Regions from separate parts of the Methylibium sp. genome, predicted to be linked through region 2. Evidence: predicted binding sites of a transcription regulator. Region 2 holds the regulator's gene; the other holds the start of a gene.

Region 1 (3,696 bases), 1.9 Mb from region 2:
TCCAGAATGCCGGCTTCAGCAGGCGGTCGGCATGCAGGTGGTGTGCGTACAGCCCGCGCAGGCAGAACAGCATCAGGCCGATGCCGAGCATGCCGTACACGCCGAACAGCGCCGCGTGGCCGTGGGCCGGCGTCATGTTCAGGCCCTGCACGTAGTACAGCGAGGCCGGCGGGTTGATCGCGAAGCCCAGCAGCCCGGCGCCCACGGTGTTCCAGAAGCCCACCGCGACGAAGCACAGCACCGGCCACTTGTAGGCCGCCAGCCACGGCGCCGCGCGGCTGCGCCGCCAGGTCTGCAGGGCCTCCAGGCCGATCAGCGTGAGCGGCACGACTTCGAGCGCCGAGAACACCGCCCCCACGGCGATCACCGAGGTCGGCGTGCCGGTGAAGTACAGGTGGTGCAGCGTGCCGAGGATGCCACCGAACAGGAAGACGATGGTCTCCATCACGATCGCACGGTTCGCGTTCGCGGCGCGCACCAGGCCGAGCTTGGTGAAGATCAGCGCGACGACGGCGGTGGCGAAGACCTCGAAGAAGCCTTCCACCCACAGGTGCACCAACCACCAGCGCCAGTACTCGACCATCGAGTAGTGCGTGGTGCGGCCCCAGGTCAGCGAGGTGGCGTAGAAGCCGCCGATGCAGGCCGCCGACAGGAACACCATCGCGATCAGACCGCGGGTTTCGGAGGCGCGCCGCAGCGCCGGCCACAGCGCACGGCCGAGCAGGAACAGCCAGAACAGCAGCCCGACGAACAGCAGCAGCTGCCACACGCGGCCCATGCTGGTGAATTCCAGGCCCTGGTTGCCGATCCAGAAGGCGAACGCGCTGCCGCGCCGCTGCAGGGTGCCGAGCCAGCCGGTGACGGTGGAGCCGACCACGATGGCGATCAGCGCCCAGAACAGCACGTCGACGCCGAGCTTCTGCAGCCTGGGCTCATGGCCCGACAGCAGCGGCGCGATGTACAGGCCGGTGGCGAGCCAGGCGGTGGCGATCCAGAAGATGCCGACCTGGGTGTGGATGGTGCGGCTCACGACATAGGGCAGCAGTTCGGCCAGCGGCAGGCCGAAGAAGGACTGGCCCTCCACCGCGTAGTGCGCGCTGACGACGCCCATGACGATCTGCAGCAGGATCAGCCCGACCACCGCGAAGAAGTACTTGCGCGTGGCCAGCATCGACGGCGTGGCCTTGGCGCCGGCCAGCGGGTCGGCGGCCAGCGGCGCCAGCGGCTCTTCGTGCTTCGCGGCGCCGTGGTACCACAGCATGCCGGCGACGCCGGCCAGCAGCAGCACGATGCTGACGATGGACCACATGGCGCTGCCGGTGGTCATGGTGTTGCCCACCAGCGGTTCGTGCGGCCAGTTGCTGGTGTACGACAGGCCGGTCTCGCCCGGCCGGTCGGTGCCGGCGGCCCAGGCCGACCAGAAGAAGAACGCCGTCAGCGCCTGGCGGTCCTGCGCATCGGGCAGGGTGCCAGGGGTCATCGCGTACTGTTCGCGCAGGGGGGCGAGCGAGGCGTCGTCGCTGAACAGCGCCTCGTAGTGGCGTGCCACGGCGCGGATCGCCTGGGCGCGTTCGGGCGACACGAGGATGCGGCCGTCCGCGGCGGCGTAGGTGTTGGTGCGGAACTCCTGCTTCAGCAGCGCGTCGACCGCGGCCCGGTCGGCCACCGACAGGTCGGCATAGCCGACCCGGTACTGCCGCTGCGCGTGGATGTCGCGCCAGGCCAGGGCCTCGCGGTGCAGCCAGTCGGCCGACCAGTCCGGCGCCACATAGCTGCCGTGGCCCCAGACGGTGCCGAGCTGCTGGCCGCCGGCGCTGAGCCAGGCCTGCTGGCCGTGCATGACCGCGCCGGGGCCGAACACGACATCGCCGTCGGCGGTGGCGACCGCCTGCGGGATCGGCGGCGCCATCAGGTGGATCTGCCAGCCGATGTAGCCGAGCGCGCCGAAGGACAGGATGAAGACGAGGCCGAGCCAGCGCCACAGCCGGTGGTTCTTGTTCATGACGTTTTCCCCGGGGCCGGCTTCAGTGGCAGGAGCCGCAGCAGTGCTCGCGCGGTGCCAGCTTGACGATCTGCACGCGCCAGACGACGGGGCCCGCCTGGAGGTAGCTCCACTCGAATTCCCCCGGGCTGCAGGCCTGGAACTGCGGCCGCAGCGGCGCCGGGTCGTGGTCGTTGACCAGCTCGAGCGTGGCGCCCGGTCGCAGCGACTGGAAGGTCGAGAAGATCAGCGGGTGGCGCTCGCGCGGCGGGATGCTGCGGACGTCGAGGGTGGCGGATGCGGCGGGGGTCGAGGACATGGAGGCTCCGGACGGTGAGGTGGCGGTTTGAAGATGCATTTTGTGTACACCTATGCTAGCCGGCCTGGCCGATTGAAGCAATATTTAAAATGCAGCTTTTGGTTGACGCATGTCAAGGACGTGCCGTCGGCGTCGTGGCGGCCGAGGAGCGGGTCGTTCCGGATGCTCGCGCTGGCCATTGCCCTCGCAGGCCCGCGGCCCTTTCGATTCGGGGATGATCGACGCCTGCTTCGGTCCACCCACCCCGGCGAGATCCTTGCTGCGGGGGCGGGCCGGTCTTCCCCGCGTCTCCTCGACTCGATGACTTCCCACTTCCTGCGCATGGCCCTGGTGCTGGGCCTGCTGTCCTCGATCGGTCCGTTCGCGATCGACATGTATTTGCCCGCGCTGCCGGCCATCGGCGTGGCGTTGCACGCCGACGTGCATGCGGTGCAGATGAGCCTGATGGCCTTCTTCGTGTCCTTCGCCATCAGCCAGCTCGTCTACGGCCCGGCGTCCGACATGTTCGGCCGCAAGCCGCCGCTGTACGTGGGCATCGGGCTGTTCGTCGTCGGCAGCGTGGGCTGTGCGCTCGCGCCCGACATCGGCTGGCTGATCGCCTTCCGCTTCCTGCAGGGCCTGGGCGGCGGCGCGCCGATCGTGGTGCCGCGCGCCATCGTGCGCGACCTGCACACCGGCGTCGAGGCCACGCGCTTGATGTCGCTGCTGCTGCTGGTGTTCAGCGTGTCGCCCATCCTCGCGCCGCTGGTCGGCAGCTTCGTGATCGACGCCGCCGGCTGGCGAGCCATCTTCTGGGCCGTCACCGGCATCGGCGTGGTGGGCCTGCTGCTGGTCGCGCTGACGCTGGAGGAGACGCGGCCCGCCGCGCAGCGCACCCAGAGCGACGTGGCGAGCACGCTGCGCGCCTTTGCGCTGCTGCTGCGCGACCGCCACTTTCTCGGGCTCACGGCGATCGGCGCGTTCGGCATGGCCAGCTTCTTCATCTTCCTGGCCAACTCGTCCTTCGTGTTCATCGGCCACTACGGGCTCACGCCGCGGCAGTACAGCCTGGCGTTCAGCGTGAACGCGGCCTCGTTCATCGGCGTGTCGCAGTTCGCCGGCCGGCTGACGGCACGCTGGGGCCTCGCGAGCATCGTGCGGGTGGCGGTGCTCGGCTTCGCGCTGTCGCTGGGTGCACTGCTGGCCTTCAACCTGGCCGGCATCGACCGGCTCGACGTGATGATCGTCGTCATGCTCGTCGGCTACGGCTTCCTGGGCCTGGTGGTGCCGACCACCTCGGTGATGGCGCTCGACGACCACGGCGAGATCGCCGGTGCCGCGTCGGCGCTGATGGGCACGCTGCAATTGGTGCTGGGCGCGGCGGTCATCGCCGTCATGAGCCTGTTCGCCGACGGCA
Region 2 (3,696 bases):
TGTAGGTCGCACCGACGCGACCGATCGCCGACACGCCCAGGCCGATCAGATCGCAGTCGGGCTGGGTGCTGTAGCCCTGGAAGTTGCGGTGCAGCCGCCCCTGGCGCTTGGCCGTCGCCAGCGCATCGGTCGGCAGCGCGAAGTGGTCCATGCCGATGTAGTCGTAGCCGTGCTCCAGGAAGCCGGCGATCGCGTTCGACAGCATCGTGACACGCTGCGCCGTGCCGGGCAGGTCCTGCGCATGGATGCGCCGCTGCGGCTTGAAGCGCTGCGGCAGGTGCGCGTAGCCGTAGAGCGCCACGCGGTCCGGCCGCAGCCGGGCCACTTGCTCCACCGTGCGTGCCAGCGAAGCCGGCGTCTGCTTCGGCAGACCGTGGATCAGGTCGATGTTGATCGAATCGAAGCCCAGCGCGCGGGCACTGGCCATCAGTGCCGAGACCTGCTCCTGCGGCTGGATGCGGTGCACCGCCTGCTGCACGGCAGGATCGAAGTCCTGCACGCCAAAGCTCAGGCGGTTGAAGCCGAGGTGTTTCAGGTGCGCCAGCCGCCCGGCATCGACGGTGCGGGGGTCGACCTCGATCGAACATTCGGCCTGCGTCTGCACGTCGAAGGCCGCGCGCAGCAGCGACATCAGTTGCGTGAGTTCGCCGTCGCTGAGGAAAGTCGGCGTGCCGCCGCCGAGGTGCAGCTGGCTCACGCGCTGCCCCGGGCCGAGCGCGCCCACGTGCAGCGCGATCTCCTGTCCGAGCGACTCCAGGTACTCCGCGCCATGCCGGTGCTGGCGCGTGATCACCTTGTTGCAGGCGCAGTAGTAGCAGACCGATTCGCAGAACGGAACGTGCACGTACAGCGACAGCGGTGAACTGCCGCCCACCGCACCGGCCGACTGCGGGCCGCTGCGGCGCTGCCCCAACGCCTGCCGGTACTGGGCGGGACCGAAGGCCTCGACGAAGCGGTCCGCCGTGGGATAGGAGGTGTAGCGCGGCCCGCCCGCGTCCAGTCGGCTCAGAAGCTCCTCGGTCGGTGCGGCGGGCGCCGGCTTGGCGGTCGTGGGAGTGCTGGACATGCCCAGACTGTGCCCAGCGCCCAGCGCCCTGCACTTGATCTGCATCAAGCCCCGGGGTCGACGGGCCCGGACAATCTGCACTCATCTTGAGGCCGATCATGCAACTTGCCCCGGACACACCCGCTGACGCGCCTTGCGGAGCTCACGCCGAGCGCGCACCCATAATGGTCCGCATGGAACAACCCATCCGCATCGAAGCGCTCAAGGTTGCCTGCTCGAGCTGCAACCTGCGCGAGTTGTGCCTGCCGGTCGGCCTGTCGGATGCGGACCTCGACCGGATCGACGAACTGGTGGGTGGCCGCCGTGCCGTCAAGCGCGGCGACGCGCTGTTCCACGCCGGTGATCGCTTCGAGTCGCTCTACGCGGTACGCACCGGCTTCTTCAAGACCCGCGTCTCGGCCGACGACGGACGCGACCAGGTCACCGGCTTCCAGATGGCGGGCGAGCTGCTCGGGTTGGACGGCATCAGCACCGACCGCCATGCCTGCGACGCCGTGGCGCTCGAGGACTCGCAGGTCTGCCAGATCCCCTACACGCAGCTCGAGACGCTCTCGCGCGAGTCGACACCGCTGCAGCACCAGTTCCACAAGATCATGAGCCGCGAGATCGTGCGCGACCACGGCGTGATGCTGCTGCTCGGCAGCATGCGCGCCGAGGAGCGGCTCGCCGCCTTCCTGCTCAATCTGACGCAGCGGCTGCAGGCGCGCGGCTTCTCGGCCTCGTCGCTGGTGCTGCGCATGACGCGCGAGGAGATCGGCAGCTACCTCGGCCTCAAGCTCGAGACGGTGAGCCGCACCTTCTCGAAGTTCCAGGACGAGGGGCTGCTCGAAGTGAAGCAACGCGACATCCGCGTGCTCGACGAAGCCGGCTTGCGCCGGCTCGTCAACGGCCCCTGCTGAGCCCCCGAGCGCGGAGGCCCCCGCTCACTCAGGGCCAGCGGCGCGGCTCGGTTCCCTCGGGCTCCGGCGTCGCCAGCAGCAGCGTCAGCATCGACGTGAGCGCGCACACGATCCAGAAGCTGAAGAAGGCCAGCGTGTACACACCCGCCGGTGACACGCTCTGCAACGCACTGCCGACCCAGCCGCTCAAGTCGGCGGGATCGGCGGCGCTGAACACCAGCATCTCGAGCACGCCAGCCATCATGAACGAGGGCCAGGCGATCCACAACGTGCGTTGCCTCATGGCGTGTCCCGGCCGGCCCTAGTGCGGCGCCCTGGGCGTGGCCGCGTGGTTGCGTGCCTGCACCGCAGGCGTGCTGCTGTCGAGGGACTCGCTCGCGCGGCTGAGCACCGGGTCGCTGCCGCGCACGGCAATCACGGCGGTGGCGATGGCGGCCACCACCACCACGAGCGGCCCGCCGAGCACCAGCCAGAGCATGGGCTCGCGCCACCACGGCAGCTGCGCTGCCGGGGAGGGCGCCAGGATCTTTGCGTTCGTCTGTGCCATGGAGACTCTCCTGGTGAGCAGCGTACCGCACTCAGCGCGGCACGACGAAAGTGGACTTCTCGACCACGCTGAACGCCGGCTGACTGCCGTCGACCTCGCGTGTGAGCTCGAAACGCAAGGGGTGCGCGCCCGGCCCCAGCGCCGCGGCCGTCTGCGGCGGGATCTGCACGGCCACCGGCACCCAGCGCGACTCGGCCGGCGCCAGCAGCACCTCGCCGCGCACCTGCGCTTGGGCACCGGCGATGCCGCTCACGGCCACGCGGTAGCGCTGCGCGGATTCGGTCGCGTTCATCACCTGCAGACGGTAGACGTTCTCGATGCGCCCTTCGTCGACCAGCCGCGCCAGCGTGCCACGGTCGCGCACCACGTCGACCCGCACCGGGCTGCGCAGTGCCAGGCTGGCAACGAAACCGCCCGAGACCAGCAGCAGGATCACGCTGTACACGAGCACCCGCGGACGGAACACCCGGCGCCAGTCCAGCGTGCTGCGGCCGGCGGCCAGGCCGTTCTGCGTCGCGTAGCGGATCAGGCCGCGCGGATAGTCCATCTTGTCCATCACGCCGTCGCAGACGTCGATGCAGGCGGCGCAGCCGATGCACTCGTACTGCAGCCCCTGGCGGATGTCGATGCCGGTCGGGCAGACCTGCACGCACAGCGTGCAGTCGATGCAGTCGCCCTTGCCCTGGGCCGCCAGCGCGTCGTGCGCCAGGCTGCGCGGGCGCGAGCCGCGCGGCTCGCCGCGCGCGGTGTCGTAGCTGATGATCAGCGTGTCGTGGTCGAACATCGCGCTCTGGAAGCGCGCATAGGGGCACATGTACTTGCAGACCTGCTCGCGCATGAAGCCGGCATTGCCGTAGGTCGCAAAGCCGTAGAACAGCACCCAGAACCACTCCCAGGGGCCCGGCCCGGCGGCACCCGGGCCGGCGAGACCGAACAGGCTCAGGGCCTCGCCGCCCAGCTCGCGGATCGGCGTGAAGTAGCCGACGAAGGTGAAGCCGGTCCACAGCCCGATCGCCAGCCACACCGCATGCTTGGCCGATTTGCGGGCCAGCTTCGCGGCGCCCCAGGGCGTGGCGTCGAGCTTCAGGCGCGCCTGCCGGTCGCCTTCGATATGGTGCTCGACCCACATGAAGATCTCGGTGTAGACCGTCTGCGGGCAGGCGTAGCCGCACCACAGACGACCG

Evidence for each region. Region 2 encodes FNR, which switches genes on or off when oxygen is low (the NO sensors DNR and NnrR bind a similar motif). Its sites were predicted from a motif close to TTGATNNNNATCAA; they were not measured.
Region 1: a site for FNR is predicted at 2,403-2,416, ahead of ACQY9S_RS15280 (DUF2249 domain-containing protein). Genes of this name have one in related genera too.

What each region holds. Positions count from the first base shown of each region.
Region 1 is NZ_OZ257250.1:3,250,178-3,253,873, reverse strand. Features, by position in the region: gene ACQY9S_RS15285 (nitric-oxide reductase large subunit) at 1-2,002, opposite strand, end outside; gene ACQY9S_RS15280 (DUF2249 domain-containing protein) at 2,025-2,300, opposite strand; gene ACQY9S_RS15275 (multidrug effflux MFS transporter) at 2,601-3,696, shown strand, end outside.
Region 2 is NZ_OZ257250.1:590,826-594,521, reverse strand. Features, by position in the region: gene hemN (oxygen-independent coproporphyrinogen III oxidase) at 1-1,066, opposite strand, end outside; gene fnr (fumarate/nitrate reduction transcriptional regulator Fnr) at 1,240-1,965, shown strand; gene ACQY9S_RS02760 (hypothetical protein) at 1,994-2,248, opposite strand; gene ACQY9S_RS02755 (hypothetical protein) at 2,267-2,512, opposite strand; gene ccoG (cytochrome c oxidase accessory protein CcoG) at 2,544-3,696, opposite strand, start outside.